One region of the Cedecea neteri genome, then DNA from elsewhere that is predicted to be linked to it. Evidence: predicted binding sites of a transcription regulator. Region 1 holds the regulator's gene; each other region holds the start of a gene.
The links. Region 1 encodes CRP, which controls carbon source genes, mostly activating them, when cyclic AMP is high. Its sites were predicted from a motif close to ATGTGANNNNNNTCACAT; they were not measured.
Positions count from the first base shown of each region.

Region 2: a site for CRP is predicted at 3,623-3,640, ahead of yrbN (protein YrbN). Genes of this name have one in related genera too.
Region 3: a site for CRP is predicted at 3,494-3,511, ahead of LH86_RS10100 (nucleoside-specific channel-forming protein Tsx). Genes of this name have one in related genera too.

Region 1 is NZ_CP009459.1:717,523-723,502, forward strand. Features, by position in the region: gene LH86_RS03500 (LysE family translocator) at 1-80, opposite strand, end outside; gene LH86_RS03505 (hydrolase) at 141-1,157, shown strand; gene LH86_RS03510 (YheU family protein) at 1,159-1,377, shown strand; gene LH86_RS03515 (phosphoribulokinase) at 1,468-2,337, shown strand; gene LH86_RS03520 (OsmC family protein) at 2,374-2,778, opposite strand; gene crp (cAMP-activated global transcriptional regulator CRP) at 3,091-3,723, shown strand; gene LH86_RS03530 (YccS/YhfK family putative transporter) at 3,786-5,870, shown strand; gene argD (bifunctional acetylornithine/succinyldiaminopimelate transaminase) at 5,873-5,980, opposite strand, start outside.
Region 2 is NZ_CP009459.1:571,002-576,981, forward strand. Features, by position in the region: gene LH86_RS02675 (luciferase-like monooxygenase) at 1-181, shown strand, start outside; gene mtr (tryptophan permease) at 223-1,467, opposite strand; gene LH86_RS02685 (DEAD/DEAH family ATP-dependent RNA helicase) at 1,621-3,546, opposite strand; gene yrbN (protein YrbN) at 3,539-3,616, opposite strand; gene nlpI (lipoprotein NlpI) at 3,727-4,611, opposite strand; gene pnp (polyribonucleotide nucleotidyltransferase) at 4,729-5,980, opposite strand, start outside.
Region 3 is NZ_CP009459.1:2,141,838-2,147,817, forward strand. Features, by position in the region: gene secD (protein translocase subunit SecD) at 1-106, shown strand, start outside; gene secF (protein translocase subunit SecF) at 117-1,088, shown strand; gene LH86_RS10090 (VOC family protein) at 1,221-1,586, shown strand; gene LH86_RS10095 (helix-turn-helix transcriptional regulator) at 1,647-2,348, shown strand; gene LH86_RS10100 (nucleoside-specific channel-forming protein Tsx) at 2,391-3,245, opposite strand; gene LH86_RS10105 (DUF3251 domain-containing protein) at 3,842-4,402, opposite strand; gene nrdR (transcriptional regulator NrdR) at 4,556-5,005, shown strand; gene ribD (bifunctional diaminohydroxyphosphoribosylaminopyrimidine deaminase/5-amino-6-(5-phosphoribosylamino)uracil reductase RibD) at 5,011-5,980, shown strand, end outside.

The sequences.
Region 1 (5,980 bases):
AGTAGCGTATTATTAGGGCCAGGTGTGATGGCGGCGACCCAGAGAAAGCCCAGCATCGAAAGAAAAAGCGTTAAGTCCATGAATTGGGTGCTCCACACCCGAAGAATAATTAGCGAACTAAACGAAACTAACAGTGTGATATGGCCAGTACAAGTCCTTTAGAATTGAATATTCATCATGATGAAGGTGACGATTTCCGCCCGATGCGCGGACTCAGTAACCCGCATCTGCAAACCATGATCCCACGTTTGATTCGTCGTCGAATCAATTTCAAACCCCACTGGCAGCGTCTGGATATGCCGGACGGGGATTTTGTCGATCTTGCGTGGAGCGAAGATCCGCAAACTGCCATGCACAAACCACGCTTAGTCGTGTTTCACGGACTGGAAGGCAGCCTCCACAGCCCCTACGCCCACGGCATGATAGAAGCGGCGAAAAAACGCGGTTGGCTGGGCGTGGTGATGCATTTTCGCGGCTGCAGCGGCGTGCCAAACCGCAAAGAACGCATTTACCACTCCGGGGAAACGGAAGACGGCACCTACTTCCTCGAATGGTTGAATCAGCGCTACGGTGAAGTCCCAACAGCCGCCGTTGGCTTCTCGCTGGGCGGGAACATGCTCGCCTGCCTGATGGCAAAACAGGGCGCGGCCTGCACGCTGAAAGCCGGCGTGATTGTCTCCGCCCCGCTGATGCTGGAGCAGTGTTGCTACCACATGGAGCAGGGCTTCTCGCGCGTCTATCAGCATTACCTGCTGAATCTGCTGAAGAAAAATGCCGCCCGTAAGCTGAAGAGCTACCCTGGCTCGCTGCCTATCGACCTCCGCAAGCTGAAAAGCCTGCGCCGCATTCGCGAGTTCGATGATTTAATTACCTCGAAGATCCATGGCTTTGCCGACGCGCTGGACTACTATCGCCAGTGCAGCGCCATGCCGCTGTTGCCGGAAATTGCCGCTCCGACGCTGATTATCCATGCCAAAGACGACCCTTTTATGGATCACCACGTCATCCCGGATCGCGAAACGCTGCCGCCCAATATCCATTACCAGCTCACGACTTACGGCGGCCACGTTGGCTTTGTCGGCGGGACTCTGCTGCGCCCACAGATGTGGCTTGAGCAGCGTATTCCCGACTGGCTAACCCGCTTCCTGGACCACTAAAATGATCATTCCCTGGCAAGATCTCGCCCCTGAAACGCTCGACAATTTGATTGAATCTTTTGTATTACGGGAAGGCACCGATTATGGTGAGCAGGAGCGCTCGTTGACGCAAAAAGTCGCCGACGTGAAGCGCCAGTTACAAAGCGGCGAGGCCGTGCTGGTTTGGTCTGAACTCCATGAAACGGTGAACATTATGCCGCGCGGGCAGTTTCGCGGCTGACCGCTAACTGGCAGGGTGATCTATACTGGCTGAAAAGTATAACAAGCAGTTACAGACCTCTTTTCCGATCCCTCACGGAGTTTTCACCCTATGTCAGCCAAACACCCGGTTATTGCGGTCACAGGTTCCAGCGGCGCCGGCACCACCACCACCAGCCTCGCTTTCCGCAAGATTTTCCAGCAGCTCAACCTGCGCGCCGCCGAAGTTGAAGGCGACAGTTTCCACCGTTATACCCGCCCGGAAATGGACATGGCTATCCGCAAAGCACGCGATGCTGGCCGCCATATTAGCTACTTTGGGCCGGACGCCAACGACTTCGGGTTACTGGAACGAACCTTTATCGAATACGGCCAGACCGGAAAAGGGCAATCGCGTAAATACCTGCATACCTATGATGAAGCCGTACCGTGGAACCAGGTGCCGGGCACTTTTACCCCGTGGCAACCGCTCCCCGAACCCACCGACGTCCTGTTTTACGAAGGTCTGCACGGCGGCGTGGTCACCCCTCAGCATAACGTCGCCGACTGCGTCGATTTACTGGTAGGCGTGGTGCCCATCGTTAACCTGGAATGGATTCAGAAACTGGTGCGCGATACCAGCGAACGCGGCCATTCACGGGAAGCGGTGATGGATTCCGTGGTGCGTTCCATGGACGATTACATCAACTTCATTACGCCGCAGTTTTCACGTACCCATATCAACTTCCAGCGCGTTCCAACGGTGGATACCTCTAACCCATTTGCCGCGCGAGCTATTCCGTCGCTGGACGAAAGCTTCGTGGTCATTCACTTCCGTGGGCTGGATGACATCGACTTCCCTTATCTGCTGGCGATGTTGCAGGGGTCATTTATCTCCCACATCAATACATTGGTGGTGCCGGGCGGAAAAATGGGGCTGGCGATGGAGCTGATCATGGCCCCGCTGGTGCAGCGGCTGGCGGAAGGCAGGAAAATTGCCTGATGGCGTAAGGGCGGTCTCGATACCGCCCTTTTCACTTTATGCTTCAATAATTTCGTAGCTGTGGCTAATCTCTGCGGCTTTCTCGAGCATCAACGTCACCGAGCAATATTTCTCTGCAGTCAGCTCAACGGCGCGGGCAACGGCACTCTCTTTCAGCTCTTTCCCGGTTACAACAAAATGCAAATGGATGCGGGTAAACAGACGTGGCGCTTCTTCACGACGTTCAGAAGTCAGTTTCACCTCACAATCCGTCACGTCATGGCGGCCTTTTTGCAGAATCGACACCACGTCAATTGAGCTACAACCGCCCGCGGCCATCAGCAGCATTTCCATCGGGCTTGGCGCTTTATCCCCGGAGTTACCGTCCATCAAAATTTGGTGGCCAGAAGCGGATTCTCCGAGGAAGGTCATGCCCTCTACCCATTTAACACGTGCCTGCATTTTACCTACTCCCGTAATAAAATTTTCTTTCAGATTACGCGTCTACGTGAAAACTGGCAACGTAAGGCGATCCAAGTCATGCTGAAACGAGACAATACAAGACACTTACCAAAAGCTATGCTAAAACAATCCGGATGCTGCTGCGATACAGAGACGTTTATGCCGTAAGCAGAGGAAACGACTAATTACAGGCAGCAGGGCGAACCTGCACGCCAGCTCCCAGGGCTTGGGAAAATTTCACGATTGCAACGCCAGACAAGAGGTCCCATGTCTTGTCTTTGGTAGCCAGTTTATAACAGAGGATAACCGCGCATGGTGCTTGGCAAACCACAAACAGACCCGACTCTCGAATGGTTCTTGTCTCATTGCCACATTCATAAGTATCCGTCGAAGAGCACGCTGATTCACCAGGGTGAAAAGGCGGAGACGCTGTACTACATCGTCAAAGGCTCCGTAGCTGTTCTGATTAAAGATGAAGAAGGCAAGGAGATGATCCTTTCTTATCTGAATCAGGGTGATTTCATTGGTGAATTAGGTTTATTCGAAGAAGGCCAGGAACGCAGTGCCTGGGTTCGTGCCAAGACCGCCTGTGAAGTAGCTGAAATTTCCTATAAAAAATTCCGTCAGCTAATTCAGGTCAACCCGGACATCCTGATGCGTCTTTCTTCCCAGATGGCACGCCGCCTGCAGGTGACTTCTGAGAAAGTCGGCAACCTCGCGTTCCTCGACGTGACTGGCCGTATCGCTCAGACGCTGCTTAACCTGGCTAAACAGCCGGATGCCATGACCCACCCGGACGGGATGCAAATCAAGATCACCCGCCAGGAAATCGGTCAGATCGTGGGCTGCTCCCGCGAAACCGTTGGCCGTATTCTGAAAATGCTGGAAGATCAGAATCTCATTTCTGCCCACGGTAAAACGATCGTCGTTTACGGCACCCGTTAATTAGCCCTTATAAAGGCGTGTCGCTTCGGTAACACGCCTTTTTTGTCTCTACAATTCAGGCTATGTGGAAGAGATTAATTTACCACCCGGAAGTTAACTACGCGCTTAGGCAAACGCTTGTGCTGTGTCTTCCCGTGGCTATCGGCCTGTTGCTTGGCAGCCTGCAAAACGGCCTGCTCTTCTCGTTAGTTCCCGCCTGCTGCAACATTGCCGGGCTGGACACGCCACACAAACGCTTTTTCAAACGTTTGATTATTGGCGGCAGCCTGTTCGCCCTCAGCAGCCTTATCCTGCAGCTTCTGCTGCTTTACACCCACATCCCTCTGCCTGCGATATTGATCGTCATGGCTCTGCTGCTCGGCGTGACGGCGGAAATCAGTTCACTTCACGCTCGCCTGCTGCCCGCATCGCTGATCGCCGCTATTTTTACGCTCAGCATGGCCGGAAATATGCCGATCTGGAAACCAATGGTGCTCTATATCTTCGGCACCATCTGGTACGGCGCCTTCAACTGGTTCTGGTTCCGGCTATGGCGTGAACAGCCGCTCAGGGAGTCGCTCAGCCTGCTTTACCGCCAGCTGGCAGATTACTGCGAAGCAAAATACAGCCTGCTAACCCAGCATACCGACCCGGAAAAAGCGCTGCCCCCATTGCTGGCCCGCCAGCAAAAAGCCGTCGACCTGATCACCACCTGCTACCAGCAGCTGCATATGCTGTCGGCCAACCAGCAAAACGGCTACAAGCGCCTGTTACGCGCTTTCCAGGTTGCGCTGGATCTGCAGGAACACATTTCGGTAAGCCTGCACCAGCCTGAAGAGGTGCAAAAACTGGTCGAGCAAAGCCATGCGGAAGCTGTGATCCGCTGGAATGCCCAAACCATCGCCGCGCGTCTGCGCGTGCTGGCAGACGATATTCTTTATCACCGCTATCCAACGCGCTTTACCATGGACAAGCAGATCGACGCGCTGGAAAAAATCGCCCGACAGAACCCGGATAATCCGGTAGGGCAATTTTGCCATTACCACTTCAGCCGCATTGCCCGGGTACTGAAAACTCAGCGGCCGCTGTACGTAAGAGATTTAATGGAAGACCGTGAGCGCCGTCTGCCGTTTTTCCCGGCCCTGAAAAGCTATCTCTCGTTCAAATCCTCTGCTTTGCGCAGCTCCGCGCGTTTAGGCGTGATGCTGACCATTGCCAGCCTGCTGGGCTCCTTCTTACACCTGCCAAAGCCTTACTGGATCCTGATGACGGTGATGTTCGTGACGCAAAACGGCTACGGTGCAACACGGGTGCGCATCGTTCACAGGGCGGCAGGCACCATGGCAGGGTTGTGTATCGCCGGTATCACCCTGCACTTCCACGTCCCGGACAGCTACACCCTGCTGGCGATGTTAATGATTACGCTGGTTAGCTACCTGTTCATCCGCAAAAGCTACGGCTGGGCCACCATTGGTTTTACCGTCACCGCGGTATATACCCTGCAGCTCATCACTCTCAGCGCCGAAAGTTACATCATTCCCCGGCTCATAGACACCCTACTCGGCTGCCTGATTGCCTTTGGCGGCATGATCTGGCTGTGGCCGCAGTGGCAAACCGGCCTGCTGCGTCAGAACGCCCACGACGCACTGGAGGCGGATCAGGATGCTATTAGGCTGATACTAAGCAACGATCCGGAGCCCACGCCGCTGGCCTGGCAACGTATGCGAGTCAATCAGGCGCACAACGCGCTTTTCAACTCGCTCAATCAGGCGATGCAGGAGCCAGGCTTTAACTCCCACTACCTGGCCGACATGAAATTGTGGGTAACCCACAGCCAGTTCATCGTCGAGCATATCAACGCCATGACCACCCTGGCGCGCGAACACAACATGCTGACGCCAGACCTGGCGCAGAAGTACCTGCAGTCTTGTGAAATTGGATTACAGCGCTGCCAGCAAAGGCTAGAGTATGACGGGCCTGGCGGGTCAAACGACGCGAATATTCTGGAACCGGACACGCTGCCCACGGGGCCGTTAAGCACCATGGAGCAGCATTTACAGCGGATTATTGGCCACCTGAACACCATGCATACCATCTCCTCGGTAGCCTGGCGCCAGCGGCCTCATCATGGGATCTGGCTGAGCCGCCGTCTGCGGCGCTCGAGTTAGTTTTAAGCCGCCACCACGTGGGCAACCGCTCTGGCGAAGCGCTGCATCCCTTCCAGGATATCCGCATCCTCGACAATAAGCGAAGGTGCGAAACGCATGACGTCCGGCCC
Region 2 (5,980 bases), 150 kb from region 1:
TCAGCAGGCGCTGAGCATGTCTCTGGTAGGGGATAAAGCGAAGGTGCGTCACGGCCTGGAGTCGGTTCTGCGCGAAACTGAAGCGGATGAAATAATGGTTAACGGCCAGATTTTCGATCATCAGGCGCGCTTACGTTCGTTCGATTTGGCAATGCAGGTGAAAGAAGAGCTTTTAGGCTAGCGTCGTGTGGGGCCCTCCCGGCTCGGAGGGCCCGTTAGTCTTTATTTATAAACCGGCAGGACGTCGAAGGTAGACAGGATGTGTACCAGCGCATTGCCCACGCCAAAGATCAGAATCAGGGCGATCATAGGCTTGCCACCCCAGACGCGGAATTTCGGGCTGCCGAAACGTTTACGTGATTTTCTCGCCAGCAGCGCAGGGACAATGGCCGCCCAGATAGTCGCCGCCAGTCCCGCATAGCCAATCGCATACAGGAAGCCGTTCGGCCACAGCAGGCCACCGACAATCGGCGGGGCGAAAGTCAGCAGCGCCGTTTTCAAACGCCCCATTGCGGAATCGTCAAACCCAAACAGATCCGCCAGGTAATCGAACAACCCCAGCGTGACGCCGAGGAATGAACTCGCCACCGCAAAGTTCGAGAACACCACCAGTAACAGATCCAGGCTTCGGCTGTTGAGCACGCCGCTCAGCGCCTGCACCAGCACGTCAATGTTTCCGCCCTTCTCCGCGATACCAATAAACTCAGGGCGTGGAATATTCCCCATCGTGCCCAGCAGCCAGATGGTATACAGCCCCAGCGCCATCAGCGTGCCGTAAACCAGGCAGCGAATAATGGTGCGAGGATCTTTGCCGTAATACTTCATCAGGCTTGGCACGTTACCGTGATAGCCAAAAGAGGCCAGGCAAAACGGCAGCGTCATTAATAAATAGGGCGTGTAGGAGGTATTGCTCTCCGCCACGTTAAATAGCGTTGCTGGCGTGACGTGCCCAAGCAGGCTGCCGAAGGTCAGGAAGAAAGTAATGACTTTTGCGCCGAGCACAATCGCCGTCATGCGGCTAACCGCTTTGGTACTCAGCCAGACTATAAACGCCACCACCAGCGCAAAGACTAGCCCCGCCAGGCGAGCCGGCACGTCCAGCGACATCTCCGAAAACGTATGGTGCAGGATGGAGCCACTGGCCGAAATATAGGCGTAAGTCAGGATATAAAGCACAAACGCAATCGACAGGCCGTTGATCGCATTCCAGCCGCGCCCCAGCAAGTCTTTAGTGATGGTGTCGAAGCTGGAACCGATGCGGTAGTTCAGGTTCGCCTCCAGGATCATCAGCCCGGAATGCAGCATACAGAACCAGGTAAAGACCAGCGCGGCCAGCGACCAGAAGAACCAGGCCCCCGACATCACCACCGGGAGCGAAAACATCCCTGCACCAATGATTGTTCCACCGATGATCATCACCCCGCCAATTAACGAAGGCTTTGTGCCGGGGGCGGTTAACGTTGTCATATCGAATCCCTGAAAAACTGAGCATGACGAAATTGTCTTATGCGGCTCATTGTACCAGTACATGAGTACAAAGGGGATAAAAAAAACCCCGATTGCAATAACCGGGGCTTTTATCACTGCCGTTTAAAAATAAGACGGCAGATTATAGGTCAATTATGCATCACCGAAGCGACGACGTGCGGTTGCAGCTCCGTCTTCGCGACGCGGGCCACGGCCACCTTCACGGCGTTCACCGCTGAAGCTACGACCAGCACCTGCACCAGCGCCTTCGCGACGTGGACCACGACCGCCTTCACGACGCTCGCCGCCGAAACCACGGCCACCGTCACGACCGCCACGGCGTTCGCCGCTGCGCTCTGGACGAGGCTGCGCGTCACCCAGCAGCTGCATATTCATCGGCTTGTTCAGAATACGAGTGCGGGTAAAGTGCTGCAGAACTTCACCCGGCATGCCTTTCGGCAGCTCGATGGTGGAGTGAGTCCCGAACAGTTTGATGTTACCGATGTAACGGCTGCTGATGTCGCCTTCGTTAGCGATAGCGCCAACGATGTGACGCACTTCAACGCCATCGTCACGGCCAACTTCGATGCGATACAGTTCCATATCGCCAGCATCGCGACGTTCACGACGTGGACGATCTTCACCACCGCGCTCTGGACGGTCGCCACGTGGGCCACGGTCATTACGGTCGCCGCGACGTTCGAAGCGATCGTCACGCTCTTTGAATTCGCGACGTGGGCGCATCGGTGCATCTGGTGGCAGGATCAGAGGACGTTCACCCTGAGCCATTTTCAGCAGTGCTGCAGCCAGCGTTTCGATGTCCAGCTCTTCTTCAGCGGAAGGCTGAATTTTTGCCAGCAGGCCACGGTACAGATCCAGATCGCTGCTTTCCAGCTGCTGCTGAACTTTAGCGGCGAATTTAGCCAGACGACGCTCGCCCAGCAGATCTGCGTTTGGCAGCTCTACTTCAGGGATCGTCAGCTTCATGGTGCGTTCGATGTTGCGCAGCAGACGACGCTCGCGGTTCTCAACGAACAGCAGCGCACGGCCTGCACGACCAGCACGACCGGTACGGCCGATACGGTGAACGTAAGATTCAGAGTCCATCGGGATGTCGTAGTTAACAACCAGACTGATACGCTCCACGTCCAGGCCACGGGCCGCAACGTCGGTGGCGATCAGGATGTCCAGACGACCATCTTTCAGGCGCTCCAGGGTCTGTTCACGCAGCGCCTGGTTCATGTCCCCGTTCAGCGCGGCACTGTTATAACCGCTGCGCTCCAGCGCTTCAGCCACTTCCAGGGTCGCGTTTTTGGTACGAACGAAGATAATCGCCGCATCAAAGTCTTCTGCTTCCAGGAAACGAACCAGCGCTTCGTTTTTACGCATGCCATAAACAGACCAGAAGCTCTGGCTGATGTCCGGGCGAGTAGTCACGCTGGACTGAATACGCACTTCCTGAGGATCTTTCATGAAGCGACGGGTAATGCGACGAATCGCTTCCGGCATGGTGGCAGAGAACAGCGCGGTCTGATGTTCAGCCGGGATCTGCGCCATGATGGTTTCAACGTCTTCGATGAAGCCCATACGCAGCATTTCATCCGCTTCATCCAGGACCAGACCTTTCAGGCCGGACAGGTTCAGGGTACCGCGTTTCAGGTGGTCAAGCAGACGCCCTGGAGTACCAACAACAATCTGTGGACCCTGACGCAGAGCGCGCAGCTGCACGTCATAACGCTGGCCGCCGTAAAGGGCCACAACGTTCACGCCGTGCATGTGTTTAGAGAAATCCGTCATGGCTTCAGCAACCTGAACCGCCAGTTCGCGGGTCGGGGCCAGCACCAGGATTTGTGGTGCTTTCAGCTCAGGATCGAGGTTGTTCAGCAGCGGCAGAGAGAACGCTGCAGTTTTACCGCTACCGGTCTGGGCCATACCCAGAACGTCGCGGCCATTCAGCAGATGTGGAATACATTCTGCCTGAATTGGTGATGGCTTTTCGTAGCCCAGATCGTTCAGGGCCTGAATGATGGAGGCGTGCAGCCCCAGATCAGAAAAAGTGGTTTCGATGATATCAGTCATGTAGTACATGTGCCTCGTTGATGGCGGCCAGTCTACGTAACTCATCGTGAAATTGATCTGCAATTTTCATTGAAAAGTGTGAACCGGCTCAAATTTGATTGATTAACGAACAAAAACGCCCTCACCCGTGAAGGTGATGACTTTAGTTAAAAAGTTTATGGGACGATCGTTGTTCGTCAGCTATTGCTGGTCCGATTCTGCCAGGTCGTCTTGCTCCTGGCCCAAGAGCGCTAATTCCAACAATGCATAACGATGCTCAACGTAGTTGTGTACGTTGTTAGCAACCGCTAACTTGAACAGTGCCTTGGCGCTGTCCTTATCCCCCAGACTTAGGTAGTACTTACCTAAATAGAAGTTGGTTTCACTGAGATGCTCAGCGAGCGAGGTGTTATCCGTTGCGTCCGCCTTGAGGCGTTCCATTAGCTCTTTTTCGCTAATGTTGCCCAGGTAGAACTCGACAATATTCCATCCCCATTGCTCTCTATCCGATTTCTCGAGACGCTGTTGTAGCGCCACTTTGGCCTGTTTTTCGTCCAAATTGCGTTCAGCAATATAGAGCCACAGGCTACGGAAAGGATCGTTGGGATCGTCTTGATAAAACGCCAGCAGATCATCTTGCGCTAAACGATAACGACCACCGTAATAGAGGGCGATACCGCGATTTAAGTGCGCGTAGTTGTAAGTTGGATCAAGCTCAAGTACAGAATCAAACGCTTCATAGGCAGCATCAAAATTGCCTGCCTGCGTTAAATAAATGCCTAAGTAATTGAATACTTCAGGCATATCGGGACGGATGGCCAGCGCTTGTGAAAAATCATTCCGCGCCAGAGCCCTCAGACCGAGGCTATCATACAACACTCCGCGCTCATATAAAAGCTGTGCGCGTTCGTCATCGGTTAAAGCCCGACTGGCAAGTATTTGTTCCATGCGTGCCAGAATCACTTCCTGCTGCAGCGTAGGCTGCAATGGCACCGCTAATACTTCGTTCTTACGCCAGGCAGAGTTGCTGCATCCGGCCAGCGTGATAGCTGTCGCAACGAAACACCAGCGCAAAAAAGGCTTCATTTCCTACTCCCGAAGACAACAAATGGATGAACGTCCTGTCCCCCGGCTGCAAACGAGACATCCTGTCCCGTAACAAACAGCTCTCCATGTCACCATGGAGAGCTTAATTGGCAAACCTTACTCAGCTTCTGGCGCGGCTGGTGCTGCACCTTCTGCCGGAGACTGCTCGGTTGCTTCTTTAATGCTTAAACGGACGCGGCCCTGACGGTCAACTTCCAGTACTTTCACCGGAACTTCCTGACCCATCTGCAGATAGTCAGTCACTTTCTCTACGCGCTTGTCAGCGATTTGAGAGATGTGAACCAGACCTTCTTTACCGCCGCCGATAGCAACAAACGCACCGAAATCAACGATACGAGTGACTTTACCGTTGTAGATACGGCCCACTTCGATTTCAGCGGTGATCTCTTCGATACGACGGATAGCGTGTTTCGCTTTATCACCGTCGGTCGCTGCGATTTTAACTGTACCGTCATCTTCGATTTCGATGGTGGTGCCGGTTTCTTCGGTCAGCGCACGAATCACAGCTCCGCCCTTACCGATCACGTCTTTGATCTTGTCTGGGTTGATTTTGATGGTGTGAATACGTGGTGCGAACTCAGAGATATCGCCACGAGGTGCGTCGATAGCCTGTTCCATCACGCCCAGAATGTGCAGACGCGCACCCTTAGCCTGGTTCAGAGCCACCTGCATGATTTCGCGGGTGATACCTTCGATTTTGATATCCATCTGCAGCGCAGAGATACCTTCACGGCTACCGGCTACTTTGAAGTCCATGTCGCCCAGGTGATCTTCGTCACCCAGAATGTCGGACAGAACCACGAAGTTGTCGCCTTCTTTCACCAGGCCCATTGCGATACCCGCAACGGCGGCTTTGATTGGCACACCAGCGTCCATCAGTGCCAGAGAAGCACCACACACGGAGGCCATGGAAGAAGAACCGTTAGATTCGGTGATTTCAGAAACCACACGAACGGTGTACGGGAATTTATCCGCTTCTGGCATAACGGCCAGCACGCCACGCTTCGCCAGACGGCCGTGACCAATTTCACGACGCTTAGGCGAACCAACCATCCCGGTCTCGCCTACGGAGTACGGAGGGAAGTTGTAGTGGAACAGGAAGCTGTCAGTGCGCTCACCCATCAGCTCGTCCAGCGTCTGTGCGTCACGTGCAGTACCCAGCGTTGCGGTGACCAGCGCCTGAGTTTCACCACGGGTGAACAGTGCAGAACCGTGAGTACGCGGCAGAACGCCAGTGCGAACGTCCAGACCACGAATCATGTCTTTTTCGCGGCCATCGATGCGCAGCTCGCCTGCCAGGATACGGCTACGAACAACGTTTTTCTCGATAGCGTGCAGAATGTCAGAC
Region 3 (5,980 bases), 1.4 Mb from region 1:
CACCGGTATTGGCGTTGCGACCTCGATGTTTACCGCAATCGTCGGCACCCGTGCCATCGTGAACCTGTTGTACGGCGGCAAACGCATCAACAAGCTGTCTATCTAAGGAGTGCGTTGTGGCACAGGAATATACTGTTGAACAATTGAACCACGGCCGTAAAGTCTATGACTTTATGCGCTGGGACAACTGGGCCTTCGGCATCTCCGGCATCCTGCTGATCCTTTCCGTCGCGATTATCGGCGTGAAAGGCTTCAACTGGGGCCTGGACTTTACCGGCGGTACGGTTATCGAAATCGGACTGGAAAAACCAGCCGAGCTGGACACCATGCGCGCCGCGCTGCAGAAGGCGGGCTTTGAAGAGCCGCTGGTGCAGAACTTCGGCAGCAGCCGTGACATCATGGTTCGTATGCCGCCTGCTAAAGGCGAAACCGGCGGCCAGGTGCTCGGCAGCAAGGTTGTGAGCGTGATTAACGAAGCGACCAGCCAGAATGCGGCAGTGAAGCGTATTGAGTTTGTCGGCCCAAGCGTGGGGGCGGATCTGGCTCAAAACGGTGCGATGGCGCTGCTCGTCGCGCTGCTGTCGATTCTGGTGTACGTTGGGTTCCGCTTCGAGTGGCGTCTGGCTGCCGGTGTGGTTATCAAGCTGGCGCACGACGTGGTGATTACCATGGGCGTGCTGTCGCTGTTCCACATTGAGATTGACCTGACCATCGTCGCGTCGCTGATGTCGGTTATCGGCTACTCGCTGAACGACAGCATCGTGGTTTCGGACCGTATTCGTGAAAACTTCCGCAAGATCCGCCGCGGGACGCCTTACGAGATCTTTAACGTCTCCCTGACCCAGACGCTGCAAAGGACCTTGATCACTTCCGGTACCACCTTAGTGGTTATCCTGATGCTGTATCTGTTCGGTGGGGCGCTGCTGAAAGGCTTCTCCCTGACGATGCTTATCGGTGTCACCATCGGTACCGTGTCTTCTATCTACGTTGCCTCTGCGCTGGCGTTGAAACTGGGCATGAAGCGCGAGCACATGCTGCAGCAAAAGGTAGAGAAAGAAGGGGCGGATCAGCCGTCCATTCTGCCGTAATAGCGTTAAGCGTCTGATAAAACCGCAGCCTTCGAGCTGCGGTTTTTTTTCGTCCGGTGTTTTTCTCCTGACAGTATGGTGTCAGGAGGGGGCCAGTAGACTCGTGGTTACTGACAACACAGGAGAAAAACAATGAGCACACTCATCAACTGGTTTGAGATCCCCGTTACCGATATGGCGCGAGCGGTTGCTTTTTACCAACGCGTACTGAACGCTGAATTTCGTCGCGAAACGATAGCCGGCGTGGAGAATGCTGTATTTTCGTATGACCAACCTGCCACCGGCGGCTCTTTAGTGAAGGGAGAGCGGTTTGTGCCTTCTGAGACAGGCGCGGTGATTTATCTTTATACGCCCGATATCGTTAAAGCATTACAGCAGGTAGAAGTGGCGGGTGGCCGTCTGGACTTTGGTCCGCAGGTGTTGCCCTATGATATCGGCACGATTGCGTTAATGATCGACAGCGAAGGCAACCGCGTTGGGTTGCATCAGCCGGTTTAAGCCTCAATACTGACGCTAAAGCCTGCCGCTCGGGCAGGCCTTATTTTTCCCGGAATGCCCATGAGCCGAAGAGCCGATCGATTATTTCAGATAGTGCAAATCCTGCGCGGCAGGCGTCTGACGACGGCTGCACAGCTTGCCGAACGGCTGGAAGTCTCGGAGCGAACTATCTACCGTGACATTCAGGATCTCTCCCTCTCCGGCGTGCCGATAGAAGGGGAGGCGGGCTGCGGCTATCGCCTGCTGGCCGGGTACGATCTTCCTCCGCTGATGCTGACGACCGGAGAGGTGGAGGCGGTGATTGCGGCGCTAAGAATGGTGCAAACCTGGAGCGGGGAATCGTTGGCGAAATCTGCTGAGTCCGTGCACGAAAAGCTCCTCGCAGTGCTGACGCCAGAAAAGCGCCGGGTTGCCGAACGCAGCCGTATTATCTCGCCAAATTTTAACAAGTTTCCGCAGGTGAAAGCCTGGTTCGATCTGTTTCATTCCGCCATCGACAAATGTCAGGTTGTTCATCTGCTGTATGAGGATGAAAAAGGGGAATTGACGGAGCGGGATATTCACCCTCTTGGATTGTCATTTTGGGGTGAGGTCTGGCTGCTGGTGGCCTGGTGCGAGGCTCGGAATGACTATCGTAGCTTCAGGCTGGATCGCTGCCGGGATATTCATTTAACCGGGCGTGTGTTTCAGGAACGCCACGATCGTTCTCTGCAGGCTTTTATTGCCCTTCAGAAGGCGAAAGGCTACCTGCCTGAGAAATAAAAAAACCGGCCAGAGGGCCGGTTTTTTTACAGGTGGTGGCGATTAGAAGTTGTAACCAACAACCACATAGTAGCCGAAGCCAGTAGACTTCACGCGCTCGTTCATGAAGAACGGCTGATCGCCATCTTTCCACTGGCCGCCGTTATGGAAGTAACGAGCCACGAAGGAATAGTGCAGGTGATCGTAGTTCAGGGACAGGATGTGGCTGGACGCAACTGAGTTATTGGTACGGTACTGCTCGTTGCCCAGGTCAGAGTCCCAGTCTACGTTAGTGAAACCGATATAGCTCAGTTTACCGCCCCACAGGGAGGTGATCGGCACGAAGTATTTCACCTTGAAGCGGTAGCCATCCCACTCGTTTTCGTTAGAGGCACCGTAGTTCTGCCACTGATACTTGGCATACACGTTCATCGACAGGCTCATCGGCAGGCCAGTGTCGATATCGGTACCCAGACCCATGTACCAGGTGCTCTGGCGATTAGCCTGGTTACGACCCATGTCGTAAATGTAGTTGTTCGCGAAGTACCACTCTTTGAACGGGCCAAAGCTCAGGTCGGTCCCGGTCAGCTTATCGATGGAGAAGCGAGGTTCGATTTCCATAAACAGTGGGGAACCGTGGTTCCAGATCCCTTTCGCCTGGGTGTTGCCGCCAAAGAAGACTGGCGCATCCACGTAGCCGTAGAAATCGAACCAGTCTTTTTTGGCAAACGCTTCATATTCCAGGTAGGTATCGTTGCGCAGCTGCGGCCCGAAACGGGTGTGGTAGCTGCCGACAACGTTAACGCTCTGGTGCCACCAGTCGGAGAGGTATTCGCTGTTTTTTGCTTCATCTGCGCTGGCAGAGAAAGAGCTGGAAAGCGCCAGAACGGTGCCGGCTGCCAGAATAATTTTTTTCATATTTTTAGCCACTGTTTACGTAATTTTGGTGCGATGCGGATGTGAGATGTCATCCCTGGCCGCCGGTCTCAGGGGAAGGACCTTTGCAGCGCGACTATTATAGAAATCCCTGCTCACAAAAATATGTTCTATTTCACATTCTTCTCATATGCGTAATCGATTGCGTTCACGTTTGCGCACATTAAAAACGGCGTGATTGTACCTGCTTCGTCAAATTACGCAAACGTATGCCAGGTTGTTACATATAAGTGTGATTTAGATCACTCAAAAGGCGAGGTCACAATAGAGGGGTTGCTTCACATATTGTGCGGGGCGTGTGAAAGAGTGTGACAGGTTCTCTTGTCGGGTACGGTCTCCGAATCACCTTTTCCTTTCAAATCTCCCGGATTAAAGCGGAGTTATTACAACCCTCACCCCGGCCCTCTCCCAGAGGGAGAGGGGGAAAACTGACGATGATTTATTCTCTCCCCCAGAGAGGTAGGGAGAAAACCAGCGGTGGGGGATTTTTATTCCCTCTCCCTTTTAGGGAGAGGGCCAGGGTGAGGGTAAGAAGCGAAGCTGCGGTTGAAATCAGCCCGAGGCAAGGGAGTGACAAGTTATTGCGCGGGCGCTGGCTGGGCGGTAGAGACTGGCTGGATATCATGAACGCGCACAAACCCTAATTGATCGGGCGTGATGCCGGGCAGGCGAAGCGGAATCGACACGTCGCTTGGGGCGAGAATGCTGGCCGGAGCGTCTATGGACTGAGTTTGCACGTTAACTTCCTGGAAGTTGTCCGTGGTGCCCTGGATCTGCCCCCACTCGACTTTGCCGCTGAAAGCCGGCAGCGGATCGTTGGATTCTCCCTGAATCAGCAGCGTGGCGCGGGTGCCATTGGCTTCAGCTGCAACGTTGGTCAGCGACATTTTCAGGTTACCAATCTGGCTGTTAAGACGTGCCGCTGTGTTTGAGCCCGGCAGCAGATAAACACCGCTGGTCGACTTCGCATTCAGGGCATTCTGCTGGGTCAGTTTCACCGTTTGCTGGCTTAGTTTGGTCATTTCCTGATTTAACGAACCAATTTGACTGCGCATCTGACGCACTTCAGTTTGCTGGGCACAAGCGGTCAGGCTCATCAGGCTTGAAACCAGGATAATTCTTAAGTAAGTCTTTGTCATGGTTAGTTTTTCCTTGTTAAGGTTCGCTGATTTAAGCGTAGTTCTTCGCGCTTGAAAAGTCATATTTGACGTTGCAGGGTCGGCGCTGTCTTTGTACTCCCGCAACTTCGCGGTAAACTATTGTTCATCTTTATAATCCCAGCAGGAAACGCTATGCATTGCCCATTCTGTTTCGCCGTGGACACCAAAGTTATCGACTCTCGCCTGGTGGGGGAAGGTTCCTCCGTACGCCGTCGGCGCCAGTGCCTGGTTTGCCACGAACGCTTCACGACTTTCGAGGTTGCGGAGCTGGTGATGCCGAGAGTGGTGAAGAGTAATGAGGTGCGCGAGCCGTTTAACGAAGACAAACTGCGCAGCGGCATCCTGAAAGCGCTGGAAAAACGTCCGGTCAATTCTGACGATGTGGAAATGGCTATCAGCCATATTAAGTCGCACCTTCGAGCAACCGGCGAACGCGAAATCCCGAGTAAACTCATCGGTAACCTGGTGATGGAGCAGCTCAAAAAGCTGGATAAAGTCGCCTATATTCGCTTTGCTTCGGTCTACCGTAGCTTTGAAGATATCAAAGAATTTGGTGAAGAAATCGCCCGTTTACAGGATTAATGCCGATGTCCCTTGATGAACAGTTTATGGCTCGAGCGCTTGAGCTGGCTAAGCGCGGGCGTTTTACCACCGCACCGAACCCGAATGTCGGCTGCGTGATAGTCAAAGACGGCAAGATTGTGGGGGAAGGGTTTCACTTTCGCGCCGGGGAACCTCATGCAGAAGTGCACGCTTTACGCATGGCAGGCGAACAGGCCCGGGGCGCCACGGCTTACGTCACGCTCGAGCCCTGCAGCCACCATGGCCGCACGCCACCGTGTTGTGATGCTTTGATTGCTGCGGGTGTGTCTCGCGTGGTGGCCGCCATGCAGGACCCTAATCCGCAGGTTGCCGGTCGGGGCCTCTACCGTTTGCAGCAGGCGGGCATTGAAGTCAGCCACGGCCTGATGATGAACGAAGCCGAAGCGCTGAACCGCGGGTTCCTCAAGCGTATGCGCACCGGATTCCCGTATATTCAGCTTAAGTTAGGTGCCTCGCTGGACGGCCGTACCGCGATGGCGAGCGGGGAGAGTAAATGGATTACCTCTCCCCAGGCGCGTCGCGATGTGCAGCGCCAGCGCGCGCGAAGTGCCGCGATTCTTTCCAGCGACGCGACCGTATTGGCAGATAACCCGTCATTAACGGTTCGCTGGGATGAACTGGATAGCGTCAGCCAGGCTATTTATGCCGAACAGGATTTGCGTCAGCCGATTCGTATTGTGCTGGATCGCCAAAACCGGGTAACGCCGCAGCACCAAATTATTGCCAATCCGGGGCAAACCTGGCTCGCCCGCAGCCAGGCGGATGAACAACCCTGGCCGGAGGACGTCGAGCAACTGCTGGTGCCTGAACATAATGGCCACCTTGATTTGGTCGTGTTAATGATGCAGCTTGGCAAACGCCAGGTGAATTCTGTCTGGGTTGAGGCAGGGGCAACGCTTGCCGGGGCGCTGTTACAGGCAGGGCTGGTGGACGAGCTGATTGTCTATGTCGCAC